2 regions of the Nocardia sp. NPDC057668 genome follow, and region 2 is predicted to be linked to the other one. Evidence: riboswitches for the same ligand, from Rfam matches in the RefSeq annotation. Region 2 holds a riboswitch; the other holds the start of a gene.
What was found. A riboswitch is a leader RNA that binds a small molecule or an ion and turns the genes downstream of it on or off. The one in region 2 is predicted to bind cobalamin.
Positions count from the first base shown of each region.

Region 1: another riboswitch for cobalamin. It lies ahead of ACFVBH_RS05660 (methylenetetrahydrofolate reductase); the one in region 2 lies ahead of ACFVBH_RS02350 (ABC transporter substrate-binding protein).

Region 1 is NZ_JBHVIC010000001.1:1,206,497-1,211,687, forward strand. It holds gene ACFVBH_RS05650 (IucA/IucC family protein) at 1-1,027, opposite strand, end outside; gene ACFVBH_RS05655 (GNAT family N-acetyltransferase) at 1,040-1,675, opposite strand; gene ACFVBH_RS05660 (methylenetetrahydrofolate reductase) at 1,956-2,963, opposite strand; cobalamin riboswitch at 3,100-3,334, opposite strand; gene ACFVBH_RS05665 (class I SAM-dependent methyltransferase) at 3,540-4,280, shown strand; gene ACFVBH_RS05670 (family 2A encapsulin nanocompartment shell protein) at 4,544-5,191, shown strand, end outside.
Region 2 is NZ_JBHVIC010000001.1:491,579-496,769, forward strand. It holds gene ACFVBH_RS02335 (hypothetical protein) at 83-514, opposite strand; gene ACFVBH_RS02340 (MerR family transcriptional regulator) at 615-1,238, shown strand; gene ACFVBH_RS02345 (DUF4267 domain-containing protein) at 1,294-1,665, opposite strand; cobalamin riboswitch at 1,839-2,033, shown strand; gene ACFVBH_RS02350 (ABC transporter substrate-binding protein) at 2,062-3,099, shown strand; gene ACFVBH_RS02355 (FecCD family ABC transporter permease) at 3,096-4,094, shown strand; gene ACFVBH_RS02360 (FecCD family ABC transporter permease) at 4,091-5,158, shown strand; gene ACFVBH_RS02365 (ABC transporter ATP-binding protein) at 5,155-5,191, shown strand, end outside.

The DNA of each region.
Region 1 (5,191 bases), 710 kb from region 2:
AGCCGATCGCCGCGACCTCGTAGAGCATGTCGAAGTCGAGCGACTTCAGGTATTCGTCGCCGCTGACCAGACCGCGGATCCAGTCGTTGATCAGCGGGGTGTTGCGCATGTAGTCCGCGGACATGCCGCGGGTGAACCCCATATTGACAATGGAGAGCGCCATTTTCACGTAGTGCCGGGCCGGCCGGGTGGTGTTGAACAGGGTGCGGATGGACTGCTGCGGCTGGTACAGGTCCGGCCCGGTGCCCAGTTCCACGATCTTCTGCTCGGCGATGTCGACGGCGTAGACGCGGGCGATCTTCTCGATCCACTGCCACGGGTGCACGGGCATGTAGTAGTAGCTCGCCGGATCCAGGCCGCGCCCGGTGAGTACCGCGCCGAAGCGGGCCAGGGTGTCCGCGCCCAGTTCGGCGGCGACGACCGAGTCGTAGTCCACGCCCTCGACCGCGGCGAACTCACAGTGCTCGCGCCGGACCGCGACCCAGGTCAGCGCGAACCGCGAACCCCATTCGGGCGCATAGTTCTCCACGTCGTGCGCGCTGAAACCGAGGCGACCGGCGTTGGCCACGATGCACGGGTGCCCCTCGGTCATGGTGCGCTCGATGGTCTGGAAGTCCGCGACCGCCAGCTCCGCCGCCGCGATGCGCCGCTCGTCGGGGCGATTCGCGCTCATGATCAGGGTGTTGGTGAACTCCTCGAGGTATTCCGGCAGCGCGTCGCGCGGAATGCCCAGGGAGCCGCTGAGATCGATGATGAGCTGGGTGGCGTCGATGCGCGCGGACTCGCCGTCGCGGGTGCGGCGCAGCGACGACTCGTCGATGCACCAGCTGTCCAGCGACAGCACCTCGGCGCGGAAACCGTATTCGGTCAGGCCGTCGTCGGAGTGCAGCACGTAGACGCCGGGGGTCAACTCGACCGGATGCACGAACCGTTCGTGGCAGAACTCGGCCAGGATCTTGGTCGCGATTCTGGTCTCGTAGGTCTGCCAGAACGCGGATAGGTGCGCGGAAGCTTCGGGGCTGGTCAAAGCACTACCTTCTCAGGAGTTCGCGAGCTGGAGGTCGGTCGCCAGGGACCGGCCGTTGTCCGTGAGCCGAATGAAGTCGGCGCGGGTGCAGTAGCTCAGGCGGGCGATCTTGTCGGCGACCGGGAAATCACCGACGACCCGGAAGCCGACCGCGGCATTGAGCTTCTGCACGTGCAGATTCCGGTGATCGGGCTCGACCACGACTCGCTCGGCGCCGCACTCGAAGAAGGCGGTGCGCATGATGTGCAGCATGACGTTGCCGGTGAAGCCCGGCAGCCGGCGCTCACTGCTGGAGACCAGCAGGTGCATGCCGATGTCACCGGCCGCGTGCTCGTAGCCGGTGTCCGGCTTGGCCAGATCGCTGGTCTGCGGGTTGTAGAGCTCGAAGAGGAACTGCGGCTCGTCCTCGAACGCGCCGATCCACATGCCGAATCGCGGATCCGGGTCGGACTCGGCGACGCGGATCAGATCCTCGACGTCGGCCGGCGTGCTCTCGAGCATCCCCCAGTACGCCGACTTCGGGTGGATGAGCCACCGGTGCGCGGTCTCGGTGTCACGTTCGATATCGATGGGCCGGGCGGTCAGCTCGTAAACAGCTGGTTCGACAACATCGGTACCCGGACTCGTCTCGGGACGAGCAACCACCATCAGAAACCCTCTCGCAGATCCACATTCGCGAGTTAGGGTAACCTATTTTATTAGGGTGGGCTAACCCGAAAATCGCGACGGGTACCGCGCGACACGCGAGCAATAGCGGCAGGCTTTCAGCATCTGCGGCCGGTCTCGGAACGTAATCGCTGATCAGCACACACTTACGTAGTAAACGTAGCCTAACCTCATCCGATTTAGGTTAGGCTAGCGTAATGCAGATCTCAGAGCCAGCCGGTTGCCGGGCCCGGTCCGGGTTTCCGGACCCGCCGCCGGTTTCTCAGGCGCTGAGCGGAGCCGCGGTCACGCGGTAGCCGAGATTGGTCAGCACCTCGGTCGTCGCCTTCGCGAAATTGAGCGTGATGAAGTGCAGGCAGGGCGCGCCCTCGTCGATGAGGCGCTGCGCCATCTCGGTCGCGATCTCGATGCCCGCGGCGCGCACCGCGGCCTTGTTCTCTTCCGGACCGTCCCCCGCGGCCCGCCGCAGCCGTGCCAGCACCGCCGGCGGGAGTTCGCGACCGGACAGCTCGACCGCCCGCTGCACGGTGCGCAGGGAGGTGATCGGCATCAGCTCGGGAATGATCGGCTTGGCGCCTTCGATCGGGTCGTGCGCGGCCACCCGGTCGCGCAGGCGCAGGTAGTGCTCGACGTCGAAGAACATCTGGGTGATCGAGTAGTCCGCGCCGGCGCGAAGTTTGGCGGCCAGGTGGGCGGTGTCGGTGGCCAGGTCCGGTGAGCGGTGATGCCCCTGCGGGAACGAGGCCACCCCGACCTTGAAGTCACCGAGGTCGCGCACGATGCGCACCAGTTCCTCGGCGTACGCCACCCCGTCGGGATGACGCTCCCAGGCGCCGAGCGGATCGCCCGGCGGATCGCCGCGCAGCACCAGGATGTTGCGAATGCCGCAGTCGGCGTAGGAGCCGACCAGCGCGCGCAGTTCGGCGATGCTGTGCCCGACCGCGGTCAGGTGCGCCACCGGCAGCAGGGTGGTCTGCTGGGCGAGCTGGCCGGTGATGCGGGCGGTGCGGTCCTTGGTGGAGCCGCCCGCGCCATAGGTCATCGAGACGAAGGCCGGATGCATGCGCTCGAACTCGCGGACCGTGCGCCACAGTCGCGCTTCTCCGGCGGCGTCGCGCGGCGGATTGAATTCCACCGAGAAGGGCACCCGCGCCCCGGAATGGATCCGCAGGCTCTGCACGACCGAGGCGCGAGCGGCCGCGAGCGGCGCGACACGGGCGGTCGGGGCGCAGCCGGGCACGGCTGCGAAAGTGTTGTCCGAGTTCGTCATTGGTGAGCTCCATGGTCAGCATGCCGATGGCCACCTCATTGCGAGTGCACGCTGAAGGAGCCCATTGCGCGGCGTCGTGCGACGCCCGGTCCCGCTCGGCGTGCCACCCGATCCACGAGGCGACAACCGCCGGATACGACGTATCCAGCGCAACGGCAGGTCTTCGGACTCGTGGGCATCGACCCGTGACCCGGGTCGGCCCCGGTGCTCGTGCCGGGGCTGGTCCTATCGGCCATCGCTTCCCAGGCATCGCGCCCAGTGCGGAATGACGGCTGTCGTTCCCACTCACCGCTGCGGGACAGTCCCGGATTTCCACCGGGTTCCCTCTCACCCGGGCGGCACGCGAACGCACCACCGGGCTTCGACGCCTTCGGACGGATCAGGGGCTCCTCGATACCGCCTCCGGCGAACCAGCTGCGCAGGCGAATATAGCGAAGTGGTACCGCCGCCGACAACCACACCCCCTCCCCCGCGCGCTCCGGCGCGCCGCGAGCGCGTGTCGCGGGGACGCCGCGCCCGGTCCGCCGCGTAGTCTGCGTCCGGTCCGAAGCCGCTGATCAGACCACTGGAGAAGGCGTGAATTGGGAAGCGTGGCAGGAGAGTTGGGATCGGCAGCAGGAGTTGTACATGCCCGATCGCGAGGAGCGATTCCGGGTGATGCTGGATCTGGTCGAGGCGAGCGCCGGGAAGGCGCCGCGGGTGCTGGATCTGGCTTGCGGGACCGGCACCATCACCCGGCGGCTGTTCGCCCGGCTGCCCGAGTCGAGTTCGGTTGCGGTGGATCGGGATCCGACGCTGCTGGCGATGGCGCGCGGGTCCTTCGCCGATGATCCGCGCGTCAGTTTCGTCGTGGCGGACCTGGAAGATCCGGCGTGGTCGAGTGCGCTGACCGCCGAGCCGTTCGACGTCATCGCGACCGCGACCGCCACGCACTGGATGCAGCCCGACGACCTGGCCAGGCTCTACCGGGACCTGCCGGCGCTGCTGCGCCCGGGCGGGCTGTTCCTCAACGCCGACCACATGCCCGATCCGCGGACCCCGCTGCTGAACGCGCTGGACGAGCGGATTCAGCGCGGGCATCAGGAGCGGGTGCGGGCCGAGGGCGTGCCGGACTGGGAACAGTGGTGGGCCGGAATCGCCGATGATCCGCGGCTGAGCAACGAGCTGGCCGCCAGTCGCGCCATTCTCGACAACCGGCCGCGGGGCGTGCCGCAGACCCTGGACTGGCATCTCGACCACGTCTGGGCGGCGGGGTTCGCCGAAGCCGGGGTCGCGTGGCGCTCGATCACCGACGCGGTGCTCGTGGGCGTGCGCTGAGGCGCGCGGCCGCAGCGGTTTCCGTGCGCGCCTCCCCCGAATTCGTTACCGCGCAATTACGGTTTCCTCACTGTTAGCTCGCGGTGTCTACATCGCGGTGTGCACCCGTTCACATCGAAGGCACGAACGGCATCGAATCGCGCCTTTGCCAGCAAACTTCCAGGACACGCCCGCCGTTCTGTTCATCAGGACAGCGGCGGATCCCGGAGTTAGTATTCCGTCCCGTCGGTAACCCCCAATTTGCCTAATTGAAGGCGGTTTTCATGACAAGTACCGTGCCGCAACCGGTGGCACTGGGCGACGAGGCTGCTCGGACACTCGCCAATGCCACCAAGACCGTTCCGCAGATGGAGTCCATCACCCCGCGGTGGCTGGTCCATCTGCTGAGCTGGGTGCCGGTGGAAGCCGGCATCTACCGGCGCAACCGGGTGACGCACGAGCAGACCGTCGACATCAAGTGCGACAACTACGACGAGTCCCCGCTGCCGGAGACCTTCATCGACTACGAGAAGGATCCGCGCGAGTATCGGCTCAAGGCCGTGCACACGATCCTCGACGTGCACACCCGGGTCTCGGACCTGTATTCCAGCCCGCACGACCAGATCTCCCAGCAGCTGCGCCTGACCATCGAGGCCATCAAGGAGCATCAGGAAGGCGAGCTGATCAACAGCCCCGACTACGGGCTGATCGCCAATACGCCGAAGAAGCAACGGATCTCGACCATCGCGGGCCCGCCCACGCCCGACGATCTGGACAATCTCATCGCCAAGGTCTGGAAGGAGCCCGGCTTCTTCCTCACCCACCCGGAGGGCATCGCGGCCTTCGGGCGAGAGTGCACGCGGCGCGGTGTGCCGCCGCCGACGGTGAGCCTGTTCGGTTCGCAGTTCATCACCTGGCGCGGCATCCCGATC
Region 2 (5,191 bases):
GCGCCGCGCTCTGTCGATTCGACTGCGGCACAGGCCCGCTCACGATGCGGGCGTCGCGCTCTGAGCGCCTGCCGCAGCCGGATCACATCCTGTCGATGCCCGCGAGCAGGACGGTCACTCCCACCAGGACGACGCCCGTGACCAGTACGGCCGCGCCGACCCAGACCGCGGTGATCATCCGGTTGGGCCGGGCAGGATCGACGCCCAGCACCGACAGGAAGAACCCGGCGGGCATCAGGATGGCCGCCGCGAGCACCGCGATCGCGCCGCCGTTCGCCCAGCCGGGGCTGGCGCCCGCGGCATTGCCCAGTACCGCCAGCAGCAGGCCGAGCATGACCAGTACGCCGGCGTGCGCGTGCCCGGCGCGGAAGAAGGATTTCTGGAGTTCGTTCGCTGGCTGACCGCCGGTGACGACACGTAGCAGGAACGTTCCGCCGAAGGCGATGGTGGCCACCGAGATGATGGTGGCGCCCAGAACAATGCTGATCAGAGGGTCGATCAGGGTGGTGTACACGATGGCTCCCGCGGTTCGTACACTTGATTGGATACTTCCAGTACCTAATATTGGATAGTTGAGGTACCCAATGTCAAGGCGTGCAGCGAAGGAGACCCGCGTGCTGATGTCGGAGTTGGCGGCACGGACCGGCGTGCCGATCCCGACCGTGAAGTTCTACCTGCGCGAAGGCGTGCTGATGCCGGGCCGGGCCACCAGCGCCACGCGCGCGACCTACGACGAGACGCACATCCGGCGGGTCGCACTGATCAGGGCGCTGTCCCAGCTCGGCCTGTCCATGGCGCAGATCCGGGCGATCGTCACGCTGATCGACGAGCCCGGCCGCACCCTGCTCGACACCCTGGCCACGGCCACCGCGCTGCTGCCACCCGCCGTCGACGCCGCGGCCCCCGCCGACTACCCCCGCGCCCGCGCCGCGCTCACCGCGCTGCACATCGGCGTCCCCGACGACTACCCGGCCGTGGCCCAGCTCGAGCACGCCCTCGCCGCCGCCGAGGCCGCCGGGATGCCGATGACGGAGGATCGGCTCCGCGCCTACGGTCCCGCTGTCCTGGCCATCGCCGCCTACGACATCGACGAGATGCCCCTGGAACCCCCTTCCCGCGCAATCGAATACGCGGTTCTGGGCACGGCCCTCTACGAACCGGTGATCGCCGCCCTGCGCCGGGTCGCCCACGCCGAGCTCTCCGCCCGCCGCCTCGGCGCCGACGAGCCCACCCGCTGAGGTCCGTACGGACCCGAGCAACATCGAGCCCGGGCGGCCGACCGGACCGGACGCGTCACGCCGCGAAAAGCAGTGCGGCGCTGATCCAGACGATGACGGCGGTCGCGAAATGGATGCCGAACGCCGCCGCCCGGGTGCCGCCGTGGCGCAGCACGATCAGCGTGTCCCCGAAGGGGGTCAGCGAGACGGCCAGCATGTACCAGCCGACCGCGTCGGCGTCCGCGAACAGGATGAGCGCCAGGCCGATGACACCGGAGGTGATGTCCCGCAGGCCTTTCACATCCAGGTAGGCGGCGTCGCCGTCGGGTTTCGCGGGTACGCCGAACCCGGCCGCGGCGACCCGCGGTGACACCAGGAACCGAGCGCCGATGACGATGATGAACACGACCAGGAACACGGCGAGGCCGTAGGCGATCGGGGTGAGCATGAGCGGTGGAACTCCTCGGAAATGTACGGAATCGAACGGCCCCACCGTAAGAGCGGCCGGACAACGGGAACAAGGCGCGATCCCCCAAGGCTCGTGAAGCAGGACTCAACCATGTCGGCCCCCGCGCGAGCCCGGCCGCGCGGGCGGGGTTCCCGGGCGCACGGGTGATCTTGGTACAGTCCCCCCGCCGTGGTGTTCGGGAAACCGGTGTGATGCCGGTGCGGCCCTCGCCACTGTGATCGGGAGTGAAGATCGATCCGGACGGAGTGATCCGTTCGGGGCCACTGGGGTGCTCGCGCCCTGGGAAGGCTGATCTTTCGCGTGGTATCCCGTCAGCCAGGAGACCGGCCACGGCAGGCAACACCCGATTCCACGAGGACCTGGAAGGCGGTCTCGGTGACCCCATCTGTTTTCGCGCGCCTGCGTACCGGCGCGCTGCTGGCCTGCGCACTATTGCTCACCGGTTGCGGGGTGCAGGCCGGGCCCGCCGCCGACGGCGCGAACGCCGTCGCCCGCGCCAATTGCGGCATCGATGTCGCGGTGCCCGGTCCCCCGCAGCGCATCTACGCCGCGTACCAGCCCTCCATCGAGATCGCGCACGCACTCGGCGTCACCGATCGCCTGGCGGGGACCGCGTTCCTGGATTCGGCGGTGCTGCCGGAGTATCAGGCGGCGCAGGCGAGATCCCCCTACGTCGAGAAACTACCGAGCCGGGACGAATTGCTCGCGCAGCGACCGGATTTCGTGCTGTCCGGCTTCAACGGCGTGTTCGCCACCTCGTCGCAGAGCAGCGTGGGCACGCGGGCGAGTCTGCACGAACTGGGCGTGGACACCTGGGTACTGAGCCCGCTGTGCCCCAGCGCGGACGGTCTGGCCGACGAGGCGATCGATCCGGCGACGGTGCGCTTCGACAACGTCTACGCCGATCTGCGGGATCTGGGCGCGCTGTGGGGTGTGGCCGATCGCGCCGACACGGTGGTCGCCGACCTGAGTTCGCGCATCGAGGCGGTCCGCGCCAAGGTTGCAGGCGCGCCCAAGCCCAGGGTCGCCGTCCTCACGCCCAAGGACGACGGCTCCTACACCGTCGCGGGCGGCATCGATTTCATCTCCCGGATCATCGAGGCCGCCGGCGGGGTCAACGCCTTCGGCGATCTCACCGAGCGCCGCAACGTGCAGATCGGCGCGGAACAGCTCATCGCCCGCGATCCCGACATCATCCTGACCAGCCTGTGCTGTAAGGCGACCTACGTCCGCGCCGACGCGCAACCGCAGGTGGACAGGATCACCGGCAATCCGGCCTTCGCCAATCTGACCGCCGTGCGCGCGAAAACGGTGCACCCGTTCCTGTTCGCCGATCGCGCCGCCGGGGTCCGTATCGCGCACGCCACCGAACTCGTTGCCGGACTGCTGCATCCGGGGCTGTTCCCGAAGTGACCGGCACCGTGCGCGGCGCGGGCCCGGTGCTGGCCGCGGCCGCGCTCGCCGTGATCTGCGTGGCGTCCCTGCGGATCGGCACGCACCCCGTCGCTTTCGCCGACGTGATCTCGGCATTCACCGATTTCCAGGGCGGTGATACCGATCGGATCGTGCGCTACATCCGCCTGCCGCGCACCGTGGCCGGACTGCTGGCGGGGCTCGCGCTCGCCCTGGCCGGGGCCGTCATGCAGGGCCTGACCCGCAATCCGCTCGCCGGTCCGAGCCTGCTGGGCATCAACGCCGGCGCGTCACTGGCGATCGTGCTGGCCATGGCGGTATTCGGACTCGGCTCGGCCGCGGGTCTCGTGTGGTTCGCGTTCCTGGGCGCGGCGGTGGCGGCCGTTGTCGTCTATACGCTGGGCTCCTTGGGATTCGGCGGCGCGACCCCGGTGAAACTGGTGCTCGCCGGGGCCGCGTTCACCGCCCTGTGCGGCTCGATCACGACCGCGATAACCCTGCTCGATCGCACCACCTTCGACAACTTCCGCTTCTGGGTGGTCGGTTCTCTCACCCGCGCGAGCCTCGAATCCCTGTGGGCCGTCGTGCCTTTCCTGGTCATCGGGGTGACACTCGCACTCGCGGTAGCGAGTTCGCTCAACGCGCTGGCCATCGGGGACGACCTGGCGCGCACCCTGGGCACCCGCCTGCTCGTGGTCCGCGGCCTGGGCGCGCTGAGTGTGGTACTGCTGGCTGGTTCGGCGGTGGCCATCGCCGGGCCGATCGCGTTCATCGGCCTGGTGATTCCGCACATCGCCCGCGCGTTCGCCGGGCACGACTATCGCCGGGTGCTGCTCTGGTGCGCGCTGCTCGGACCCACGCTGCTGCTGGTCGCCGACATCGCGGGCCGGGTGCTGGCTCAGCCGCAGGAGATCCAGGTCGGCATCATCACCGCCTTCGCCGGATCGCCGTTCGTCCTCTACCTCGTCCGCAACCGGAAGGTGGCGACCCTGTGACCGCCCGCGAGTCGAGCGTATTGCCCGGGGGCACGGTGCTGTTGCGCTCACCGAGCGGGAAACTGGTCGTGCGCGTCCAACGCCGCTCGGCCCTGATCACCCTGGCGCTCACCGCGGCGGCCCTGCTGGTGGCGGCGTGGTCGCTCACCGTCGGACACTACCCGCTGACCGTCGCCGACGTGCTGCGGGTACTGGGCGGGGGCGGCACGCTCATCGAATACGACGTGGTCGTGGCCGATCGACTGCCGCGCGTGCTGACCGGCCTGGGCACCGGCGCGGCGTTCGCGATCTCCGGCGCGATTCTGCAGCGCATCGCGACCAATCCCCTGGTCAGTCCGGAGATCATCGGCATCAATACCGGTGCGTCGCTGGGCGCGCTGGCGGTGACCGTCGTACTCGGCGGTTCGGGGCTCGGCGTGGTCGGCGGCGCGCTCGCCGGCGCGTTCCTGGCCATGGCGCTGATCCTGGCGGTCGCGACCAAGGACGGCCTCGACGGGTACCGCCTGGTCCTGGTCGGCATCGGCGTGACCGCCATGCTGTCCGCGGCCATCGCGTTCATCCTGACCCGCGCGAACATCTATCAGGCGCACACCGCGGCCATGTGGCTCACCGGCAGCCTGGCCGGACGCGCTTGGCCGCACGTGGGATTCGCGGCCGCGGCGCTGCTCGCGGTGGTGCCGCCGCTGATCGTGTTCGCGCGCTCGCTGCCGCTGCTCGAACTGGGCGACGAACTCGCCCATTCCCTCACCGGCCGGCGCGGACCGCGGCGCACGATTCTGATCGTGCTCGCCGCGCTGGCCGCCGCCCTGGCCACCGCGGCGGCCGGACCGATCGCCTTCGTCGCCCTGGTGGCCCCGCAGATCGCGCGCAGGCTGCTCGCCGAACGCGGCGCCGGGCTCGCTCCGGCCGCGGCCGCGGGCGCGCTGCTGGTGGTCGCCGCCGACCTGGCCGCCCGCCGCCTGTTCCCCGCCGAGCTCCCGGTCGGGGTGGTCACCGCGATTCTCGGCGCCCCCGTTCTCGTCTATCTCCTCGCCCGCGCAACCCGGATCGGACACGCTGGATGACCGCACATCTGACCACCGCCGGACTCGGCCTCG